DNA from 2 places in the Pseudomonas sp. PS02290 genome. Region 1 is predicted to be linked to the other one. Evidence: predicted binding sites of a transcription regulator. Region 1 holds the regulator's gene; the other holds the start of a gene.
What was found. Region 1 encodes sigma-54, which starts transcription at its own class of promoters, with help from an activator protein. Its sites were predicted from a motif close to ANTGGCATNNANNTTGCTNT; they were not measured.
Positions count from the first base shown of each region.

Region 1 (6,361 bases):
GGGCCGCGTGGTCGTGGTAGGCATGGGCAAGTCGGGGCATATCGGCAAGAAGATCGCCGCTACGCTGGCCAGCACCGGCACCCCGTCCTTTTTCGTGCACCCCGCCGAGGCCAGCCACGGCGACATGGGCATGATCACCAGCGCCGATATTATTCTGGCCCTGTCCAATTCGGGCACCACGGCCGAAATCGTCACGTTGCTGCCGCTGATCAAGCGGCTGGGCATCAAGATGATCAGCCTCACTGGCAACCCGGAATCAACACTGGCCAAGGCCGCTGACGTCAACCTCAATGCGCGGGTCGAAAAAGAAGCCTGCCCGTTGAATCTGGCGCCCACCTCCTCCACCACCGCGGCGCTGGTCATGGGCGACGCCCTGGCCGTTGCGCTGCTGGACGCCAGAGGCTTCACCGCCGAAGACTTCGCGTTTTCCCATCCGGGCGGTGCGCTGGGTCGTCGGCTGCTGCTGAAGGTCGAGCATGTCATGCACACTGGCGCCAACCTGCCGCAGGTTGCGCGCGGCACGCCGCTTCGCGATTCGCTGATGGAAATGACCCGCAAGGGGCTTGGCATGACCGCCATCCTCGAGAGCGACGGCCGGCTTGCCGGTATCTTCACGGACGGCGACCTGCGTCGCACCCTGGATCGCCCGATCGACATACGCCAGGCGACCATCGATGAAGTCATGACCGTCCACGGCAAGACCGTGCGCCCGGAAATGCTCGCGGCCGAAGCCTTGAAAATCATGGAAGACAACAAGATCGGCGCACTCATCGTGGTCGACGAGAACGATCGCCCGGTTGGCGCGTTCAATCTTCAAGACCTGCTCCGCGCAGGAGTCATGTAAATGAGCGCCGATATGAATGACCTGATGCAACGCGGCAAGAACATCAAACTGGCGATCTTCGACGTCGATGGCGTACTCACCGACGGACGCCTGTATTTCCTCGAAGACGGCAGTGAATTCAAGACCTTCAACACCCTCGACGGCCAGGGCATCAAGATGCTCATCAACTCGGGTGTGACGACTGCCATCATCAGCGGACGCAAGACCCCCGTGGTTGAGCGGCGCGCGAAGAACCTCGGCATCGCGCACCTTTATCAGGGCCGCGAAGACAAACTCGTGGTCCTCGACGAGCTTTTGCAGCAACTGAATCTAAGCTACGAGCAGGTCGCGTATCTGGGCGACGATTTGCCTGATCTGCCGGTCATTCGCCGGGTGGGCCTGGGCATGGCTGTTGCCAATGCCGCCAGCTTTGTCCGCGAGCATGCCGACGGCATTACCCAGGCACGTGGCGGCGAAGGCGCTGCCCGCGAATTCTGCGAGTTGATCCTGAAGGCTCAGGGCAACCTCGAAGCGGCTCACGCCGCCTACCTATAGAAGTGCATTTATGCTGAGCAAAAAGTTTCGAACGTTTCTGCTGTTCGGTGTGCTGGCACTGCTGCTGGCAGCGGTCGGCTACTGGAACATCAGTCCGGAAAGCTTTCTCGATCAACCCAAGGCTGCCGTCGATGAAAGCGCTGTCGATTACTACGCGACCAACGCCCACAGTATTCAGTACCTGCCCGACGGGACCATGCAGTACGACATGACCGCGGACAAGGTCGAGCACTTGAAAGCCACCGACGTCACCCTGATGACCACGCCGGTGCTGCAGATGTATCGAGGTTCTACCTTCCCGTGGCACGTACAGAGCGTTCGCGCCGAAGTGTCGCCGGGGGGCGATCACGTCGAGCTGATCGACTCGGTGCGCATCAACCGCACCGACGAAAAAGACCGCACCACCATCATCACCAGCAGCCGCATGACTGTATTCCCGCAGAAGCAATATGCGGAGACTGCCCAACCCGTTAGAATCGACGGCCTTGGCGGTGTAACGACCGGCACGGGTATGAAAGCGTATCTGAAAGAAAGCAGGATGAACCTGCTATCCAACGTAAGAGGACAGTATGAGGCTCGTTAAAACCCTTCCTTTTTTGCTCGGCCTGGGCGCAGCACTGGGAAGCGCGAGCGCCTGGTCTCTGCCGACGGATCGCGATCAACCCATCCACATCCAGTCGGATGACGCGCAGCTGGACGACAAGCAAGGCATCGCCACCTACAAAGGCAATGTCATCATCACCCAGGGCACGATGAAGATCACCGGCAACACCGTGACCATCACCCGTACACCGCAAGGCGACGTGGACGTGTTCACGTCCGTGGGCAACCTGGCCTACTACGAGCAGAAGCCATCGGTGGACAAGCCGATCGTTCAGGCCTGGGGCGTCACTATTCAGTACTTCGCGGCCCAGAACCGCATCGTGCTGATCGACAAGGCCAAAGTGGTCAACGACGGCAACACGTCCGAAGGCGAGAAAATCGTCTATGACACCGTCAAGCAGGTCGTGAACGCCGGTCGTGCCAATGGCACCAAGGTCACCGCACCACGCCCTCGTATCGACATGGTCATCCAGCCGAAAAAGAAAACCGACCAGCAGAAGGCCCAGTAATGGCGACGCTGAAAGCCCAGCACCTGGCCAAGGCCTATAAAAGCCGCCAGGTCGTACGTGACGTCAGCCTGTCCATCGAGAGCGGCCAGATCGTCGGCCTGCTTGGCCCCAACGGCGCCGGCAAGACCACCTGTTTCTACATGATCGTCGGCCTGGTTCAAGCGGATCAGGGTCGCGTCCTGATCGACGACCAGGACGTCAGCCATCAGCCGATGCACGGCCGTGCACGCGCCGGTATTGGCTACCTGCCACAAGAAGCGTCGATCTTCCGCAAGCTCTCCGTCTCGGACAACATCATGGCGATCCTGGAGACCCGCAAGGAGCTCGATCGCGCTGCCCGCCGCAAGGAGCTGGAAAGCCTGCTGCAGGAATTCCACATCACCCACATTCGCGACAACCTGGGCATGAGCCTGTCGGGCGGTGAACGTCGCCGTGTGGAAATCGCACGCGCCCTCGCCACTTCGCCGAAATTCATTCTCCTCGACGAACCCTTCGCCGGTGTTGACCCTATTTCCGTGGGCGACATCAAGCAGATCATTCACCACCTCAAGGCCAAAGGGATCGGCGTGCTGATCACCGACCACAACGTGCGTGAGACGCTGGATATCTGCGAAACCGCTTACATCGTCAACGATGGACAGCTGATTGCCGAAGGCGACGCCGAATCCATCCTGGCCAACCAGTTGGTCAAGGAAGTGTATCTGGGTCACGAGTTCCGCCTGTAACCGCAGTGATGACATGAGGTTGTGCGGCTCCCGCAATGTGCGCCATCGCCAACCTCGTTTTTTAATTGTCATCACACTCTAGGCAAACCCTCCAGCTTCAGGCATATAATTTGCTTAAGTTGGCGCCCTCGGCGCCCTGCTAGTAAATGGCGCGCAGTGCGCCGGCGAATAAGGTGTTAAGCCCTGCCATGAAACCTTCGCTAGTCTTGAGAATGGGCCAGCAGCTGACGATGACACCTCAGCTGCAACAGGCAATCCGATTGCTTCAGTTGTCGACGCTGGATCTCCAACAGGAGATTCAGGAGGCGCTGGAGTCGAACCCGATGCTGGAACGGCAGGAGGAAGGCGACGATTTCGACAACGCCGACCCCTTGGCGGATAACGTAGAGCAAAAGCCCAACGCTGATGTTCAGGGACCCACCTACCAGGAATCGGCGCCTACCGTCGACAATCTGGAGGACGGCGACTGGAACGAGCGCATTCCCAACGAGCTGCCCGTCGACACCGCGTGGGAAGACGTCTATCAGACCAGTGCCAGCAGCCTGCCCAGCAACGACGATGACGAGTGGGATTTCACCACCCGCACCTCCGTTGGCGAGAGCCTGCAAAGCCACCTGCTGTGGCAACTCAACCTGGCGCCAATGTCGGACACCGATCGCCTGATCGCCGTGACGCTGATCGACTGCATCAACAATCAGGGCTACCTCGACGAAACACTCGAAGAAATGCTCGACGCCTTCGACCCTGAGCTCGATATCGAGCTGGACGAAATCGAAGCCGTTCTGCACCGCATTCAGCAGTTCGAGCCTGCCGGCATCGGCGCTCGCAACCTGAGTGAATGCCTGCTGCTGCAGCTTCGCCAGCTGCCCGCCAAAACCAAGTGGCTGGCGGAAGCGCAGAAGCTGGTCAGTGACTACATCGATCTGCTCGGCAGCCGCGACTACGCGCAACTGATGCGCCGCATGAAGCTCAAGGAAGACGACCTGCGTCAGGTCATCGAACTGGTCCAGAGCCTCAATCCGCGCCCCGGCTCGCAGATCGAGTCCAGCGAAGCCGAATACGTCGTGCCTGACGTCATCGTGCGCAAGGACAACGAGCGCTGGCTGGTGGAGCTGAACCAGGAATCCGTGCCGCGCCTGCGGGTCAATCCGCAGTACGCAGGTTTTGTGCGTCGCGCCGATACCAGTGCCGACAACACGTTCATGCGCAATCAGCTGCAGGAAGCTCGCTGGTTCATCAAGAGCCTGCAGAGCCGCAACGAGACGCTGATGAAGGTGGCCACGCAAATCGTCGAACACCAGCGAGGCTTCCTTGAGTACGGTGACGAAGCCATGAAGCCCCTCGTTCTGCATGACATCGCGGAAGCGGTCGGCATGCACGAATCGACGATCTCCCGGGTGACCACGCAGAAGTTCATGCACACCCCGCGCGGGATCTACGAACTCAAATATTTCTTTTCCAGCCACGTCAGCACCTCCGAAGGCGGCGAATGCTCGTCCACGGCGATTCGCGCGATCATCAAAAAACTGGTCGCTGCGGAAAATCAGAAAAAGCCGTTGAGTGACAGCAAGATCGCTGGTTTACTGGAAGCACAAGGCATTCAAGTGGCCCGTCGCACAGTCGCCAAGTACCGCGAATCCCTTGGGATCTCGCCGTCCAGCGAACGCAAGCGACTGATGTAAAGGTCACACGTCAAAGCGTTCCAGTGGCAGGCATTACGCCTGCCTCTTAATGCACTGGCAACGAAGGAGAAGCTGTATGCAAGTCAACATCAGTGGACACCAGCTGGAAGTGACTGAACCTCTGCGTACCTACATCGGCGAGAAACTCGCCCGATTGGAACGCCACTTTGACAAGATCACGAATGTGCAGGTCACCATGGAGGTCGAGAAGCTCAAGCAGAAAATCGAAGCCACCTTGCACGTTCCTGGCGCTGAAGTGGTTGCCAACGCCGAACACGACGACATGTACGCAGCCATTGACCTGCTTGCCGACAAGCTTGACCGCCAACTCAAAAAACATAAGGAAAAACAGCAAAGTCTGCTGCAAGGCGCGACTGCTCGCTGACACTCCCCACCCATGATCCGACTTGAAAATATCCTGACCCCTGGCCGTTCACTCGTGAACGTGCCAGGCGGCAGCAAAAAAGCCGTACTCCAGAACATCGCCAAAATGATCGGCACGCAAGTGCCTGATCTGGATGAGCAGGTCGTGTTTGACAGCCTCATTGCCCGTGAAAAGCTCGGCTCCACCGGATTCGGTAATGGCATTGCCATTCCCCACTGCCGCCTGAAGGGCTGCTCAACGCCTGTCAGCGCCGTACTGCATCTGGAAAAACCCATCGATTTCGACGCCATCGACGGCGCACCGGTTGACCTGCTGTTTGTGTTGCTGGTCCCGGAAGCGGCCACCGATGCTCACCTTGAATTGCTGCGCCAGATCGCCAGCATGCTCGACCGTGATGATGTGCGTAAGCGCCTGCGCGGTGCCAAAACCGACGAAGAGCTCTACAGCGTCGTGCTCGACGTCCAGAACGGTCACTGATCATGCGGATGATCATCGTCAGCGGCCGCTCCGGCTCCGGCAAGAGCACGGCCCTCGATGTCCTTGAAGACAGCGGTTTCTACTGCGTCGACAATCTGCCCGCCGGCCTGCTTCCAGAGCTGGCGGAGCGCGCGCTGATCAACACCGAACTGGCTGAGCCCCTGCTGGCGGTCTCGATCGACGCGCGCAATCTGCCCAGTCACCTGACGCGATTCCCGCGCATGCTCGCCGAAGTTCGGGCCCGGCACATCCAGTGCGACGTGCTGTTTCTCGACGCCGATGAAGCCACCCTGCTAAAGCGCTTTTCAGAGACCCGCCGTCGTCACCCGCTGAGCACGGCAACCCGCTCGCTGGCCGAAGCGATTCGTGACGAAAAAACCCTGCTCGGTCCGATCATCGACCTGGCTGATCTGACGGTCGACACCACGCACCTGAATCTCTACCAGCTGCGCGACATTCTCAAACTGCGCCTGCTGAACAAACCCGAGCCGGGCACTGCCTTCCTCATCGAATCCTTCGGCTTCAAGCGCGGCATGCCCGTGGACGCCGATCTGGTGTTCGACGTGCGCTGCCTGCCGAACCCGTACTGGAAGCCCGAGCTG
Region 1 is NZ_JASCOY010000017.1:70,576-76,936, forward strand. It holds gene QMX88_RS10830 (KpsF/GutQ family sugar-phosphate isomerase) at 1-844, shown strand, start outside; gene kdsC (3-deoxy-manno-octulosonate-8-phosphatase KdsC) at 845-1,378, shown strand; gene lptC (LPS export ABC transporter periplasmic protein LptC) at 1,389-1,961, shown strand; gene lptA (lipopolysaccharide transport periplasmic protein LptA) at 1,948-2,490, shown strand; gene lptB (LPS export ABC transporter ATP-binding protein) at 2,490-3,215, shown strand; gene QMX88_RS10855 (RNA polymerase factor sigma-54) at 3,404-4,897, shown strand; gene hpf (ribosome hibernation-promoting factor, HPF/YfiA family) at 4,974-5,282, shown strand; gene ptsN (PTS IIA-like nitrogen regulatory protein PtsN) at 5,295-5,759, shown strand; gene rapZ (RNase adapter RapZ) at 5,762-6,361, shown strand, end outside.

Region 2 (6,361 bases), on a different contig from region 1:
GGCGGTGGCTTCCTCCGCCAGCAAGCCTTCGAGGCCTTTTGGGCAGGTGAGGAAAAGTTCGTAACGGTCCGACATGAGTATTCCAGAGCCTAAGGCCATAGCGGCCGGACAACGCATTGTCCGGCCCGATTCCAACAGACGCCTTTCAAGGAGGACGCCTGCGCGGCACACAGTTTGTGCCTGTCCCTCGCACCGATACATTTCGAGTGCGACGGTCCGCCAGCGCATCAACGCCGACGTTTTGATGTTAAAAAACCACTATTCAGCACGACGGTGGCTGCAATAAAAAGTCACATCGCCGACCCTTCGTCGTTTTTCCACTGACCGCAAACGGCCAGCACTCTCAATTGCGAAACACTTGCACTGCCACGTGAAAGCCCCGGTTCAAAGGGGCCCTCTTACAAAACTGCGCTGAAACGCGTCAGCGCTTATGGTCGTAATGCCTGAATGGTTACGTTCTTATGACAAAACGATCATTCACAGCGTATGCCTCATTGGTTAGAAATCACCCAAGGTCATCGCCGCAACGGCGGTGGCCGCAAGCCCGCGACGCCGGCAGCGGGCTGCTAACGGCAGAGGATTTTCTGCCGGACCTCAACCTGAGGTCTCCAGGGACATTACAGTCAACAAACGAGGGCAACACCCTATGAGAAGACTTAAGCGTGATCCGATGGAAAGAGCATTTTCGCGCGGATACCAGTACGGCGTATCCGGTAAATCCCGTGAGCTTTGCCCATTTACTCTACCGTCAGTGCGTCAAGCCTGGATCAATGGCTGGCGAGAAGGACGCGGCGACAACTGGGACGGTATGACCGGCACTGCGGGCATTCACAGACTCAACGAACTTCACGCGGTCGGCTGACGCCACCCTCACGTTACAGCCTGACCTAAAGCTTCTTCGACATTCCTGATCGCTTCATCATGACCACGCACGCCCCACCCGGGCGGCGGGCTAAAGCCCAAGAGGGGTTCCAGTCGGAACCCCTCTTTTCGTTAACGCCACTAGCGATCAGACCGCTTGGCGAGTCATCGCTGCGATCGCGTCCACCGACTCGCGAATCAGCGCCGGCCCTTTATAGATAAAGCCCGAATAAATCTGCACCAGACTCGCCCCCGCCGCGATCTTCTCGGCTGCGTGCCTGCCTTCGGTGATGCCGCCAGCGGCAATGATCGGCAAGCGCCCACCCAACTCACCCGCCAGCACCTTGACGATGTGCGTGCTCTGCTCGCGCACCGGCGCGCCCGAAAGCCCGCCCGCTTCGTCACCGTGGGGCAAACCCTCGACGCCCTTGCGGCTGAGGGTGGTGTTGGTCGCGATCACCGCGTCCATCCCCGATTCCAGTAACGCGCTGGCGACCAGCACGGTCTCTTCGTCGCTCATGTCCGGGGCAATCTTGATCGCCAGCGGCACGCGTTTGCCGTGGATCAGCGTCAGCGCTTCCTGACGCACCCGCAGGGCTTCGAGCAGTTGCTTGAGCGAATCGCCGAATTGCAGGCTGCGCAGTCCCGGCGTGTTGGGCGAGCTGACGTTGACGGTGATGTAACTGGCGTGGGCGTACACCTTGTCCAGGCAAATGAGGTAGTCATCCACGGCGCGCTCGACCGGCGTGTCGACGTTCTTGCCGATGTTGATGCCCAGCACGCCGTTGTACTGCGCGGCCTGCACCCGGCTCACCAGATGGTCGACGCCCAGGTTGTTGAAGCCCATGCGGTTGATGATCGCCTGGGCGTGGGGCAGACGGAATACGCGCGGTTTTGGATTGCCCGGCTGCGGGCGCGGCGTGACCGTGCCGATCTCGACGAAACCGAAGCCCAGTTGGGCGAAGCCGTCGATGGCCGCGCCGTTCTTGTCCAGCCCTGCCGCCAGCCCGACCGGGTTGGGGAAGCGCAGGCCCATTACGGTCACCGGCAACTGCATCGGCGCCTTGTTGAACAGGCCGTTGAGCCCCAGACGCCCGCCCGCTCCGATCAGGTCAATGGACAGATCGTGGGAGGTTTCCGGGGAGAGTTTGAACAGTAACTGGCGGGCCAGGTTATACATGGGCGGGGGCGGCTCGATTGCGGCTGGGATCAGCGGCGGATTATAAACGCCGGTGCGGGCGAAGCGCGAGGCATGTCGAGAACTTTGCTTACAACCTCGGCTCCCGCTGGCATATGGCTTGCTTAGTGCCTATATCGACTCGATCCAATGGCGGAGCGAGACACAGGACAACGACGTCGCTGGCGCCCCGGTTCGATCGGGGCGAGGCGGCGTTTTTTTTGGACGATTGGCAGCGCTGACCAGCGCGTCGGCCTCCACGCGGAATGGCACTCATGAATGACACGCTTACACCCTCGCTGGCCTGGGTCAACGGCAGCGATGCACCGGAACTGACCAGTGTCGACCTCGGCTTCATGGCGCTGACCGACAGCGCCTCACTGATCGTCGCCGCGACCCAGGGCTTCGCTCAGCCCTATGGCCTGCACATCAACCTGCACCGGCAGACATCGTGGGCCAACCTGCGCGACAAACTGGTCAGCGGCGAACTTCACGCCGCCCACAGCCTTTACGGTCTGGTCTATGCCGTGCAACTGGGGCTGGCCGGGCCGGCAAAAAACATGGCCGTGCTGATGGGGCTGAACCAGAACGGCCAGAGCATCAACCTGTCGAGGGCGCTGCAGGATGCCGGCGTGACCACTCCTGAGGCACTCGATCGGCGCACGCACCAATGCGACTCAAAACTGACCTTCGCTCAAACCTTCCCCACCGGCAATCATGCGTTGTGGCTGTATTACTGGCTCGCGAGCCAGGGCATTCATCCGTTGCGCGACGTCGACAGCGTGGTGGTGCCACCGCCGCAGATGGTCGAGCACTTGCAGGCCGGGCGCATCGACGGCTTTTGCGTCGGTGAGCCGTGGGGTGCCAGCGCGGTTCAGCAGAACCTGGGTTTCACCCTGGCGACCTCCCAGGCCATCTGGCCGGATCACCCGGAAAAGGTGTTGGCGTGCAGCCTGGAATTTGCCGAGCAGTACCCGAACACGGCGCGAGCGCTGGTGATGGCGGTGCTTGAAGCCAGCCGTTTCATCGAAGAGAGCACCGACAACCGGCGCAGCACCGCGCAGCTGCTCAGCGCCGCCGAGTACGTGAATGCACCGGTCGGCGCCATCGAATCCCGGCTACTGGGCGAGTACGACGACGGGCTCGGCAACCGATGGCACGACCACCACGCGATCCGCTTCCATGGCGACGGTCAGGTGAACATGCCCTGGCTGTCCGACGGCATGTGGTTCATGACCCAGTTCCGCCGCTGGGGTTTGCTCCGCGAAGACCCGGATTATCTCGACGTCGCCCGCAGCGTCCAGCAGCTCGACCTGTACCGCGAGGCCGCCGACGCACTGGGCATCGCCGTCCCGCCGTCGCCGATGCGCAGCAGCCAGTTGATCGACGGCAAAATCTGGGACGGCAGCGACCCGGCGCGTTACGCCCGCAGCTTCAAGCTGCACGCGCTGGCCGATGCCGCCCTCGTTCATGCTGATCGCTGAGGAGACGCCAAGATGCTGCGAATCCTGTTGATCAACGACACCCCCAAAAAGGTCGGGCGCCTGAAAGCGGCGCTGACCGAGGCCGGCTTCGAGGTCATAGACGAATCCGGGCTGATCATCGACCTGCCCGCCCGAGTCCAGGCCGTGCGCCCGGACGTGATCCTCATCGACACCGAATCGCCGGGCCGTGACGTGCTGGAGCAAGTGGTGCTGGTGACCCGCGATCTGCCGCGCCCCATCGTGATGTTTACCGACGAGCACGACCCGGTCGTGATGCGTCAGGCGATCAAGTCCGGGGTCAGCGCCTACATCGTCGAAGGCATTCACGCACAGCGCCTGCAGCCGATTCTGGACGTGGCCATGGCCCGCTTCGAAAGCGATCAGGACCTGCGCGCGCAACTGCATGCCCGCGACCAGCAACTGGCCGAACGCAAGCGCATCGAAACGGCCAAGGGCCTGCTGATGAAGATGAAGCAGTGCAACGAAGAAGAGGCCTACACCCTGATGCGACGCCAGGCCATGAGCCGGCAGCAGAAACTGATTCAGGTGGCGGAACAAATCATTGCCATGAGTGAATTGCTGGGCTGAGCCTTTCCTTTTCCGAGCCGCGCGTGCTTGTTTCATCCAGACGGTTTCATCCAGACGGTTTCATCCAGCCCGTCTCTCCAGCCCGCAGCTCGCGGCGCACATTTGGCCCATGTATTGCTAGCTACACATCACAGGTAGCCAACGGCGGTTGCCCACTCACGACAAAGACGTCGCACCCCTTCGCGAAAGCGCACAGGGCTGCGGCGTTTTTCGTTTTTGCCCTGAACACATCGGGGCGGGTGGAGTGCCGGTCTGGTGCTTCGCCTGCGTGACCTGACCCGTAGCGGTGCGAGCGACATCTCCACCGAACACGAATCCCTGCAGATGAGGTGGTAGATGAACACGAGTTTCTGGAAAGCCGGCCATAAACCGACACTGTTCGCAGCGTTCCTGTATTTCGACCTGAGCTTCATGGTCTGGTACCTGCTCGGCCCGATGGCCGTGCAGATTGCCGCCGACCTGCATCTGACCACCCAGCAGCGGGGCCTGATGGTCGCCACGCCGATTCTCGCGGGTGCGGTGCTGCGCTTCATCATGGGCATGCTCGCCGATCAGTTGTCGCCGAAAACTGCCGGGATCATCGGCCAGGTCATCGTCATCACCGCGCTGCTGGGCGCCTGGCAACTGGGCATTCACAGCTATGAACAGGCGCTGCTGCTCGGCGTATTCCTTGGCATGGCCGGCGCGTCTTTCGCTGTGGCCCTGCCCCTCGCCTCCCAGTGGTACCCGCCGCAGCATCAGGGCAAAGCCATGGGCATCGCCGGCGCCGGCAACTCCGGCACTGTATTCGCCGCACTGATCGCGCCCGTCCTCGCCGCCAGCTTCGGCTGGAACAATGTGTTCGGCTTTGCCGTCGCGCCATTGCTGCTGACCCTCATCGCGTTCTCGCTCATGGCGAAAAACGCCCCGGAACGCCCCAAAGCCAAATCCATGGCTGACTATTTCAAAGCCCTGGGCGACCGCGACAGCTGGTGGTTCATGTTCTTTTACAGCGTGACCTTCGGCGGCTTCATCGGCCTGGCCAGCGCCCTGCCCGGCTACTTCAACGATCAATACGGCTTGAGTCCGGTGACGGCGGGTTACTACACCGCCGCCTGCGTCTTCGGCGGCAGCATGATGCGGCCACTGGGCGGCGCCCTCGCCGATCGCTTCGGCGGGATTCGTACGCTGTCGGGCATGTACGCCGTCGCCGCCATCTGCATCGCCGCCGTCGGGTTTAACCTGCCCAGCTCATGGGCCGCACTGGCGCTGTTCGTCGCGGCCATGCTCGGCCTCGGTGCCGGTAACGGCGCGGTGTTCCAGCTGGTGCCGCAACGCTTTCGCAAAGAGATCGGCGTGATGACCGGCCTGATCGGCATGGCCGGCGGCATCGGTGGCTTCCTGCTCGCCGCCGGGCTCGGCGCGATCAAGCAGAACACTGGCGAGTACCAACTGGGCCTGTGGCTGTTCGCGTTCCTTGGCGTGCTGGCCTGGTTCGGCCTGATGAACGTCAAGCGTCGCTGGAGAACCACCTGGGGCTCGGCCGCGGTCACCGCCGCCCGTGTCTAGGCCGTGAGCGTCAATCCGGGGCTGACGCCGGTCGCGCCCACTGCGACCGGTTTGCAACTGCGCGTCGCCGAATTCAGCGCCACCGGGCCGCGGGCGGAGAATCAGGACGCCCTTCGCGTGGTCACTCCCGCTGCAGCGCTCGCGGCCAGCAAGGGCTATCTGTTCGCCCTTGCCGATGGCGTCAGCCAATGCGCCGATGGCGGTCTGGCCTCCCGGGCCACGCTGCAAGCGCTGGCAATGGACTACTACGCGACGCCGGAAACCTGGAGCGTCGCCCAGGCCCTTGACCGCCTGCTGCTGGCACAGAACCGCTGGCTGCTGGCCAACGGCTTGTTGACCACCCTCAGTGCGCTGGTCCTGCGTGGGCGACGATTCACCCTCGCCCATGTCGGCGACTGTCGCGTGTATCGCTGGCACTCAGGGCTGCTGCAGCGAATCAGCCAGGACCACGTATGGGAACAGCCAGACATGCAGCACGTGCTGAAACGCGCGCTGGGCCTGGATCAATACGTGGTCATGGATTACCTGGACGGCGAACTGCGGCCCGGCGAGCGCTTGCTGCTGGTCAGCGACGGGGTCTGGGCAACGCTGGGCGATGACCGAATCGGCTCGATCCTCAACGAACAGGCAGATCTGGACACGGCTGTCCGAACGCTGGTCAATGCCGCACATCTGTCCGGCAGCGCCGATAATGCCAGCGCCT
Region 2 is NZ_JASCOY010000048.1:20,704-27,064, reverse strand. It holds gene rlmKL (bifunctional 23S rRNA (guanine(2069)-N(7))-methyltransferase RlmK/23S rRNA (guanine(2445)-N(2))-methyltransferase RlmL) at 1-75, opposite strand, end outside; gene rmf (ribosome modulation factor) at 647-862, shown strand; gene QMX88_RS19000 (quinone-dependent dihydroorotate dehydrogenase) at 1,010-2,041, opposite strand; gene QMX88_RS18995 (CmpA/NrtA family ABC transporter substrate-binding protein) at 2,314-3,522, shown strand; gene QMX88_RS18990 (ANTAR domain-containing response regulator) at 3,535-4,110, shown strand; gene QMX88_RS18985 (nitrate/nitrite transporter) at 4,447-5,658, shown strand; gene QMX88_RS18980 (bifunctional protein-serine/threonine kinase/phosphatase) at 5,710-6,361, shown strand, end outside.
Region 2: the regulator sigma-54 is predicted to act here: its motif matches at 2,147-2,166, upstream of QMX88_RS18995 (CmpA/NrtA family ABC transporter substrate-binding protein).